2 regions of the Atlantibacter sp. genome follow, and region 1 is predicted to be linked to the other one. Evidence: predicted binding sites of a transcription regulator. Region 1 holds the regulator's gene; the other holds the start of a gene.
The links. The regulator sigma-54, encoded in region 1, starts transcription at its own class of promoters, with help from an activator protein. The targets are predictions, from matches to a motif close to GTTGGCACANNTTTCGCTNT.
Positions count from the first base shown of each region.

Region 2: the regulator sigma-54 is predicted to act here: its motif matches at 2,571-2,590, upstream of norV (anaerobic nitric oxide reductase flavorubredoxin).

Region 1 covers NZ_DAMBQK010000017.1:8,512-12,778, reverse strand. Annotated here, with positions in the region: gene rapZ (RNase adapter RapZ) at 1-698, opposite strand, end outside; gene ptsN (PTS IIA-like nitrogen regulatory protein PtsN) at 759-1,238, opposite strand; gene hpf (ribosome hibernation promoting factor) at 1,322-1,609, opposite strand; gene rpoN (RNA polymerase factor sigma-54) at 1,632-3,065, opposite strand; gene lptB (LPS export ABC transporter ATP-binding protein) at 3,232-3,957, opposite strand; gene lptA (lipopolysaccharide ABC transporter substrate-binding protein LptA) at 3,964-4,267, opposite strand, start outside.
Region 2 covers NZ_DAMBQK010000003.1:143,059-147,325, reverse strand. Annotated here, with positions in the region: gene RT120_RS04620 (anion permease) at 1-1,429, shown strand, start outside; gene RT120_RS04615 (DMT family transporter) at 1,586-2,443, shown strand; gene norV (anaerobic nitric oxide reductase flavorubredoxin) at 2,640-4,085, shown strand; gene norW (NADH:flavorubredoxin reductase NorW) at 4,082-4,267, shown strand, end outside.

The DNA.
Region 1 (4,267 bases):
AGCATCGGCAGCCACAACTCAAGATAGCTGCGCGTCTGGTAGATAAAGTTATGCACCTCGGTGTGGCGGTCTAAAAACGCCGCGACCGGTTTATCCAGACCGGTCATCGGACGGAGTTTCGGGTCCCAGTGCGGGTTAGGCAAAAAGCGCACGTCAAACACGTAATCCGCATCGATAGGGATGCCGTGTTTAAAGCCAAAGGATTCGAACACCATGGTCAGTTCACGCTCGCGTTTACCCAACAGGCGGGTACGCAGCATTTCCGCCAGTTCGTGGACAGACATCTCAGAAGTATCGACGATCAAATCAGCGCGGGAACGCAGCGGCTCCAGCAGATCGCTTTCTTTGTCGATAGCGCTTTCCAGTGAGAGATTCTTGCTGGAAAGAGGATGCAGGCGACGGGTATCGCTGTAACGGCGGATCAGCGTATTGCGATCGGCATCGAGAAACAGCAACTGCGGCGAGAAGGTATCCGGCAGGTTGTTCATCGCCTGTTCGAAAATTTCCGGTGATTCCGGCATGTTGCGAACGTCAATGCTGACAGCGGCGGAAATATGATTATCCGAAAGCGTCCGGGCAAGATCGGGTAAGAGCACAACCGGCAGGTTGTCTACGCAATAGAACCCCATATCTTCCAGCGCACGCAACGCCACGGACTTTCCTGAGCCTGAGCGTCCGCTGACAATCATCAATACCATCTCGATTTCTCCCACACGGCGGGCTGCTTCGGTACAGCCAGGGTGACTTCCTCCACCCAATTATTCACTTTGGTTTTCATTGCTGCCTTCAGTAATGATCTGATACAGCTCTTCGTCGCTTTGCGCGGCACGCAGGCGGCGGCAAATCGTTTTGTCCGCCAGACGCTTCGCCACTAATGACAGGGTATGCAAATGCGTTTTAGTTTGATCTGCCGGGACCAGTAAGGCAAACAGCAGGTCTACGGGTTGGTTATCAATGGCATCGAATGCGATAGGCGTCTCAAGCTGCACAAACACGCCTACGGCGCGCAAGGTATCTTCTTCCAGTTTGCCGTGTGGAATGGCAATGCCGTTGCCGATACCGGTACTGCCCATACGTTCGCGGGTCAGGATCGCTTCAAATACCACTTGTGGCGGCAGGCTTAACTGTTTTGCGGCCAGTTCGCTGACGATTTCCAGAGCGCGTTTTTTGCTCTGGCAGTGAACACCGCTGCGGGTACATTCCTGGTTAAGGACACTGCTCAAATCATAAGTCATCATATTTTCACCTAAGCATTCTCAATGCCAACGGCTCGTCGTCAGTGACCACGAGCCGTTGAAACACCAGGTAAACGCCCGGACTCTTAATGTTGTTTTAGTTTATCTTTATGTTTAGTCAATTGACGCGCCAGTTTATCAATAAGCCCGTCGATGGCTGCATACATGTCTTGCCCTTCCGCACTGGCATGAATCTCCCCACCGTTCACATGCAGAGTCGCATCCGAAATGTGAGTGACCTTCTCCACTTTCAGCACAATATAGACCTGGTTTATCCTTTCAAAATACTGCTCCAGCTTGGCGAACTTCGTGTTCAAAAACTCGCGCAAAGATTCAGTGATTTCGACGTTATGTCCTGTGATGTTGAGCTGCATAGTGTCTTCCTTATCGGTTATGTCAGACCAGTTGTTTACGCTGGTTTGACGGCGGAATGGACAGAGACTCTCGATATTTGGCGACGGTACGGCGTGCCACCATGATACCTTGTTCAGACAGCATGGAGGTCAGTTTACTGTCGCTCAGGGGTTTTGCCGGATTCTCGCCGGCGATTAATTTCTTCACCAGAGCCCGAATAGCGGTGGAGGAGGCTTCGCCGCCGCCTTCAGTATTCACATGGCTGGAGAAGAAATACTTCAGTTCAAAAATGCCGCGCGGGCTATGCAAATATTTTTGGGTCGTGACGCGCGAAATCGTCGATTCGTGCATTTCGACGGCCTGGGCGATATCTGCCAGCACCATCGGTTTCATATGCTCTTCACCCTGTTCAAAAAACGCCTGCTGCTGTTCTACAATGCAGCGGCTAACACGTAACAGGGTGTCGTTGCGGCTTTCCAGGCTCTTAATCAACCAGCGTGCTTCCTGAAGGTTGCTGCGGATAAACTGGCCATCGGCGTCGTTGCGGGCGCTACTGCCCATCGAGGCATAATGCTGATTGATCTTTAAACGCGGAATACTGTCGGCATTGAGTTCTACCGTCCAGACGCCGTTGTGTTTGCGCACCAGCACATCCGGGATGACATATTCCGGCTCGCTGGTTTGAATCGACTGGCCCGGCCTGGGATCGAGGGACTGGATAAAATTGACCGCTTCTTTGAGGATGTCTTCTTTGAGCCGCGTCACGCGCATTAGCGTGCGGAAATCGTGATTCGCCAGCAGATCGAGATATTCGCTGACGATCAGCCGTGACTCTTCCAGCCAGGGGGTGTCTTTGGCATATTGCGAAAGCTGGATCAACAAGCAATCTCGCAAATCCCGCGCGGCGACGCCGACAGGATCAAAACGCTGGATGCGCTTCAGTACGGCTTCGACTTCTTCAATATCCGTTTCGTCATCCCCGACGCTTTCCAGAATATCTTCCAGCGACACGGTGAGATAGCCGGTGTCGTCCACGGCATCGACGATAGACGTGGCAATCGCGCGGTCGGTATCGGAAAAGGGGGTCAGTTCAACCTGCCACATCAGGTAATCCTGGAGTGACTGGGTGGTTTCGCCCTGATAGATGGGCAGTTCGTCATCCTGATAATCCACCCCGTTACCCGAAGGTGTGCCGGCGGTGTAGATTTCGTCCCAACTGGCGTCTAACGGCAGTTCGTCCGGCATCTCTTTCTGTTCAAGTGCGTCGGCGGTGTCCAGCGTTTCAGTATCACGGGCTTCCTGAGTGTCTATCTCATCATGAGAGTCGGTTTGCTCCAGCAACGGATTGCTGTCCAGCGCCTGTTGCAGCTCCTGCTGGAGTTCTAACGTAGACAGCTGCAACAAGCGGATCGCCTGTTGCAGTTGCGGCGTCATGGCAAGCTGTTGGCTTAGCCTCAGTTGCAAACCTTGCTTCATATTCAGAGCAACATTCCTCAGGTTTATACCCTAACTGTACAACCTCTCTGGCATCGAAAGCCGATGCAGGGAAGCGGCAAGGGGTACTTACGTCAATTATACCTGCACAGGCAGATTCTGAAGCTTCGTCAGGGAGCTTCAACCCTCTGTGATTTGCTCTACCGTATCAGAGTCTGAACTCTTCCCCAAGATACACACGTTTAACCTGTTCGTCTTGCAGGATTTGGTCAGGCGTACCGTGCGCAATCAGGTTGCCCTGGCTCACGATATAAGCGCGCTCGCAGACCGCCAGCGTTTCGCGGACGTTGTGGTCGGTGATCAGTACGCCGAGGCCGCTGTCGCGCAGGTGCTCAATAATACGTTTAATATCAATTACCGAGATGGGATCTACCCCAGCAAACGGCTCATCAAGCAGAATAAATTTGGGATTCGCCGCCAGCGCGCGGGCAATTTCAACGCGGCGACGTTCACCGCCGGACAGCGACTGACCGAGGCTATTACGCAAGTGGTCGATGTGGAACTCTTCCATCAACTCGACGGCGCGGTCTTCACGCTGTTCGTTGGTGAGATCGTCACGGATCTGCAACACCGCCATCAGGTTGTCATAAACGCTCAGGCGGCGAAAAATCGACGCTTCCTGCGGGAGGTAACCAATACCGCGACGGGCGCGGGCATGCAAAGGCAGCAGGCTGATGTCTTCATCATCAATGATGATATTCCCGGCATCGCGCGGGACAATTCCCACCACCATATAGAACGTCGTGGTCTTGCCCGCACCGTTCGGGCCGAGCAGACCCACAATTTCACCTGAATTCACCGTCAGGCTGACATCCTCGACGACGCGGCGGCCTTTATAGGCTTTGGCGAGGTTTTTCGCTGTTAATGTTGCCATAAAAAATTAGTTACTCTTGTTGGGCGCTGGCGCATTGGCGGCGGGTTTGTTCTTGTCCTGCAACTGCGACGGCACCAGCACGGTCGTCACGCGTTTGCCCTTATCGCTAAACGCCTGCATCTTCTGCTCTTTGACCAGGTAGGTGATTTTGTCGCCCTTGATGTTGCTGTCCAACTGCTCAAGGAAGGCATTGCCGGTCAGGGTCACAAAGTCATTTTGCAGTTCATAATGCATGGTATCGGCACGGCCTTTCACCGGTTTGCCGTTGTCCTGCATCTGGAAAAAGGTGGCGGGTTTACCGTAGCCGTCG
Region 2 (4,267 bases), on a different contig from region 1:
GGCCCCGCTGGTGGTAATGGGCATCATGTTGCTCATTCCGGTCCCGGACGGTATGCCGCCGCAGGCATGGCACTACTTTGCCGTGTTTGTGGCAATGATTGTCGGGATGATCCTCGAGCCTATCCCGGCGACGGCGATCAGCTTTATCGCCGTGACGATTTGCGTTATTGGCAGCGATTACCTGTTATTTGATGCCAGCGAACTGGCCGACCCGAAATTCGACGCCGGTAAGCAGGCGCTGAAGTGGGGGCTGGCGGGGTTTTCCAGCACCACGGTGTGGCTGGTGTTCGGGGCATTTATATTCGCGCTGGGCTATGAAGTGACCGGTCTGGGGCGGCGTATCGCGCTGTTTATGGTCAAGTTTATGGGCAAACGCACCCTGACGCTCGGCTATGCCATCGTGATTATCGATATCCTGCTGGCACCGTTCACCCCGTCGAATACCGCGCGCACCGGCGGCACCGTATTCCCGGTAATCAAAAACCTGCCGCCGCTGTTTAATTCCCATCCCAACGACCCGTCATCGCGCCGCATCGGCGGCTACCTGATGTGGATGATGGTGATCAGTACCAGCCTCAGCTCCTCAATGTTCGTTACCGGCGCGGCGCCGAATGTGCTGGGTCTTGAGTTCGTCAGTAAAATCGCCGGGATTCAGATTAGCTGGCTGACCTGGTTTTTGAGCTTCTTACCGGTGGGCATCATTCTGCTGATCGTCGCCCCGTGGCTGTCTTATGTGCTGTATAAACCGGAAGTGACTCACAGTGCGGAGGTTTCCAGTTGGGCCAGCGACGCGCTGAAAGAGATGGGCGCGTTGACCCAGAAAGAGATCACCCTGATTGGCCTGGTATTACTGAGCCTTGCGCTGTGGGTGTTCGGCGGTGAAGCTATCGATGCTACGGCGGTGGGCTTGCTGGCGGTATCGTTAATGCTGGCCCTGCACGTGGTGCCGTGGAAAGAGATCACCAAATACCACAGCGCCTGGAACACCCTGGTGAACCTGGCGACGCTGGTGGTGATGGCTAACGGCCTGACCCGTTCCGGCTTTATCGACTGGTTTGCGAAAACCATGAGCACCCATCTGGAAGGGTTTTCGCCCACCGGTACGGTGGTTGCGCTGGTTCTGGTGTTTTACTTTGCGCACTACCTGTTCGCCAGCCTGTCAGCCCATACCGCGACCATGCTGCCGGTGATCCTGGCGGTGGGCAAAGGGATACCCGGCGTGCCAATGGAGCATCTGTGTATCCTGCTGGTACTGTCTATCGGCATCATGGGCTGCCTGACGCCGTATGCCACCGGCCCTGGCGTGATCATTTACGGCTGCGGCTACGTGAAATCCAAAGATTACTGGCGGCTCGGCGCGATTTTTGGGGTGATTTATATCTCAATGCTGATGCTGGTCGGCTGGCCAATTCTGGCGCTCTGGAACTAATATCCGTTTTGTTGATAAGCGCCTCGTTGGGGCGCTTTTTTCTGCGTTTTACCACCCCCCAATCTTTTCCCCTGCGTGAAGTGGTTCAGGTTAGCGGAATGTTATAAAGTCGAAAGCTTGTTTGACTTACTTTACTTATTCCAGGGAGCATGACCCATGAACCGGCAGCGGCAAGCCGATCTGTTTTTAGTCTTAACCACGCTTATTGCCGCCTGCGGCTGGATTTTTTCTAAAGAAGCGATTGCCGGAATGCCGGTATTTGCGTTTCTCGGCGTGCGGTTTTTCTTCGCCTCACTGGTGCTGTTGCCGTTTTGTCGCGGTCAGCACATCCCGCGCCACCAGTGGCGACAAGTGCTGATCAGCGGATTATGGATGGCGCTCACCATGTGCCTGTGGATCTACTCGGTATCCAGTACCCCGTCGCTGGGCGAGGGGGCGTTTATTATGAGCCTCGCGATGCTGTTTGTACCACTGACAGCGTGGGTGATGATGCGGGTGCGCCCGGCGCGGGCGTACTGGGAGTGCCTGCCGGTAGCAGCGATAGGGCTGGCGCTGCTAAGCCTGCACAGCCCGGTGTCGTTCCATCCCAGCCAGGGTTGGTTTTTACTGACGGCGCTGGTGCAGTCGATCTCGTTTTGCTACACCAGCCGCTGCGCCCGTGAGGTGCCGTTAATCCCACTCACTACGGCGCAGTTGATGATCACCGGTATTGTTGGGCTGGGTATTTCCGCCGGGTTCGAGCACATTACCCAACCCTTTGACCTGTCTATTGCGCTGTGGGTGCTGGCCAGTATTTTTATCGCCACCAGCCTGCGTTTCGCGTTGCAGCTTCAGGGGCAAAAATACGCCGCCGTCGCCAGCGCCGCCCTGATTATGGTGCTGGAGCCGCTGTTTACCGTTATCGCTGCCGGGATTTGGTATGGCGAGCGTTTACCCACGCAGAAAATTATCGGCGGGATTCTGATTCTGCTTGCCCAAATCTGGTTCCGCTGGCGGATGATTAACCGCCTCTAAACGTCCTTTCCGAAAACAGTCATTTTGACAATAAAGTTAGTCAAAATGACTGCCTCTCTGATAGTCATTTTAACATTTTTAATCATCATAAAATTAAATAAAACATTTAAAATCACGTGCTTATAAAGTTGGCATGCAACTTGATATATGAGTCATATCGCATTCGAATTTAATTTCATGAACACAAGAGGTTGATATGGCTATTCTGGTTAAGAACAACATTTCCTGGGTTGGACAGCGTGACTGGGAAGTTCGCGATTTTCACGGCACCGAATACAAAACGCTGCGTGGCAGCAGCTACAACAGCTATCTCATCCGTGAAGAAAAAAACGTACTGATCGATACCGTCGATCACAAATTTAGCCGCGAGTTCGTGCAGAACCTGCGCAGCGAAATTGACCTGGCAGATATCGATTACATCATCATCAACCATGCGGAAGAAGACCACGCAGGGGCGCTGACCGAGCTGATGATGCAGATCCCGGATACCCCGATCTACTGCACCGCCAACGCTATCGATTCCATTAACGGGCACCACCACCATCCGGAGTGGAATTTCCACGTGGTGAAAACCGGTGATTCCCTGGATATCGGCAACGGCAAACAGCTGATCTTCGTTGAAACCCCGATGCTGCACTGGCCGGACAGCATGATGACCTATATGACTGGCGATGCGGTGTTGTTCAGTAACGACGCCTTCGGTCAGCACTACTGCGACGAACGCCTGTTTAACGACGAAGTGGATCAGACTGAGCTGTTCGAACAGTGCCAGCGCTACTACGCCAACATCCTGACGCCGTTCAGCCGTCTGGTCACGCCGAAAATCACTGAAATCCTCGGCTTCAACCTGCCAGTGGATATGATCGCCACGTCCCACGGCGTGGTCTGGCGTGAAAACCCGACCCAAATCGTCGAGCTGTACCTGAAATGGGCGGCGGATTACCAGGAAGACCGCATCACCCTCTTCTATGACACCATGTCTAACAACACCCGCATGATGGCGGACGCTATCGCCCAGGGCATCAACGAAGTTGACCCGGTGGTGGCAGTGAAAATTTTCAACGTGGCGCGTAGCGATAAAAACGAAATCCTGACTAACGTATTTCGCTCAAAAGGCGTGCTGGTGGGCACCTCCACCATGAACAACGTGATGATGCCGAAAATCGCCGGTCTGGTGGAAGAGATGACCGGTCTGCGTTTCCGTAATAAACGCGCCAGCGCATTCGGTTCTCACGGCTGGAGTGGTGGTGCGGTGGACCGTCTGTCTACGCGCTTGCAGGATGCCGGTTTCGAAATGTCCCTGAGCCTGAAAGCCAAATGGCGTCCGGATGTCGATGCTCTGGAACTGTGCCGTCAGCATGGCCGCGACATTGCCCGCCAGTGGGCGCTCGCACCGCTGCCGGAAACCACGGTGAAAGCGCAACCGAAGCAGGATGATGACAACAGCGCCGCCGCCGCTGCCGACCTCGGCCCCTGCATGCAGTGCAGCGTCTGCCAGTGGATTTACGATCCAGCCGTTGGCGAACCGATGCAGGATGTCCAGCCGGGGACGCCGTGGAGCGACGTGCCAGATAACTTCCTGTGCCCGGAATGTTCACTGGGTAAAGACGTGTTCGACGAGCTGGCAATGGAGGCGGTATGAGCCACGGGATTGTGATTATCGGGTCGGGCTTCGCGGCCCGGCAGTTGGTCAAAAATCTGCGTAAACAGGACGGCCAGGTGGCAATCACCGTGATTGCCGCCGACAGTATCGACGAATACAACAAGCCCGATCTCAGCCACGTCATCAGCCTGCGCCAGCGTGCTGACGAGATGACGCGCCAG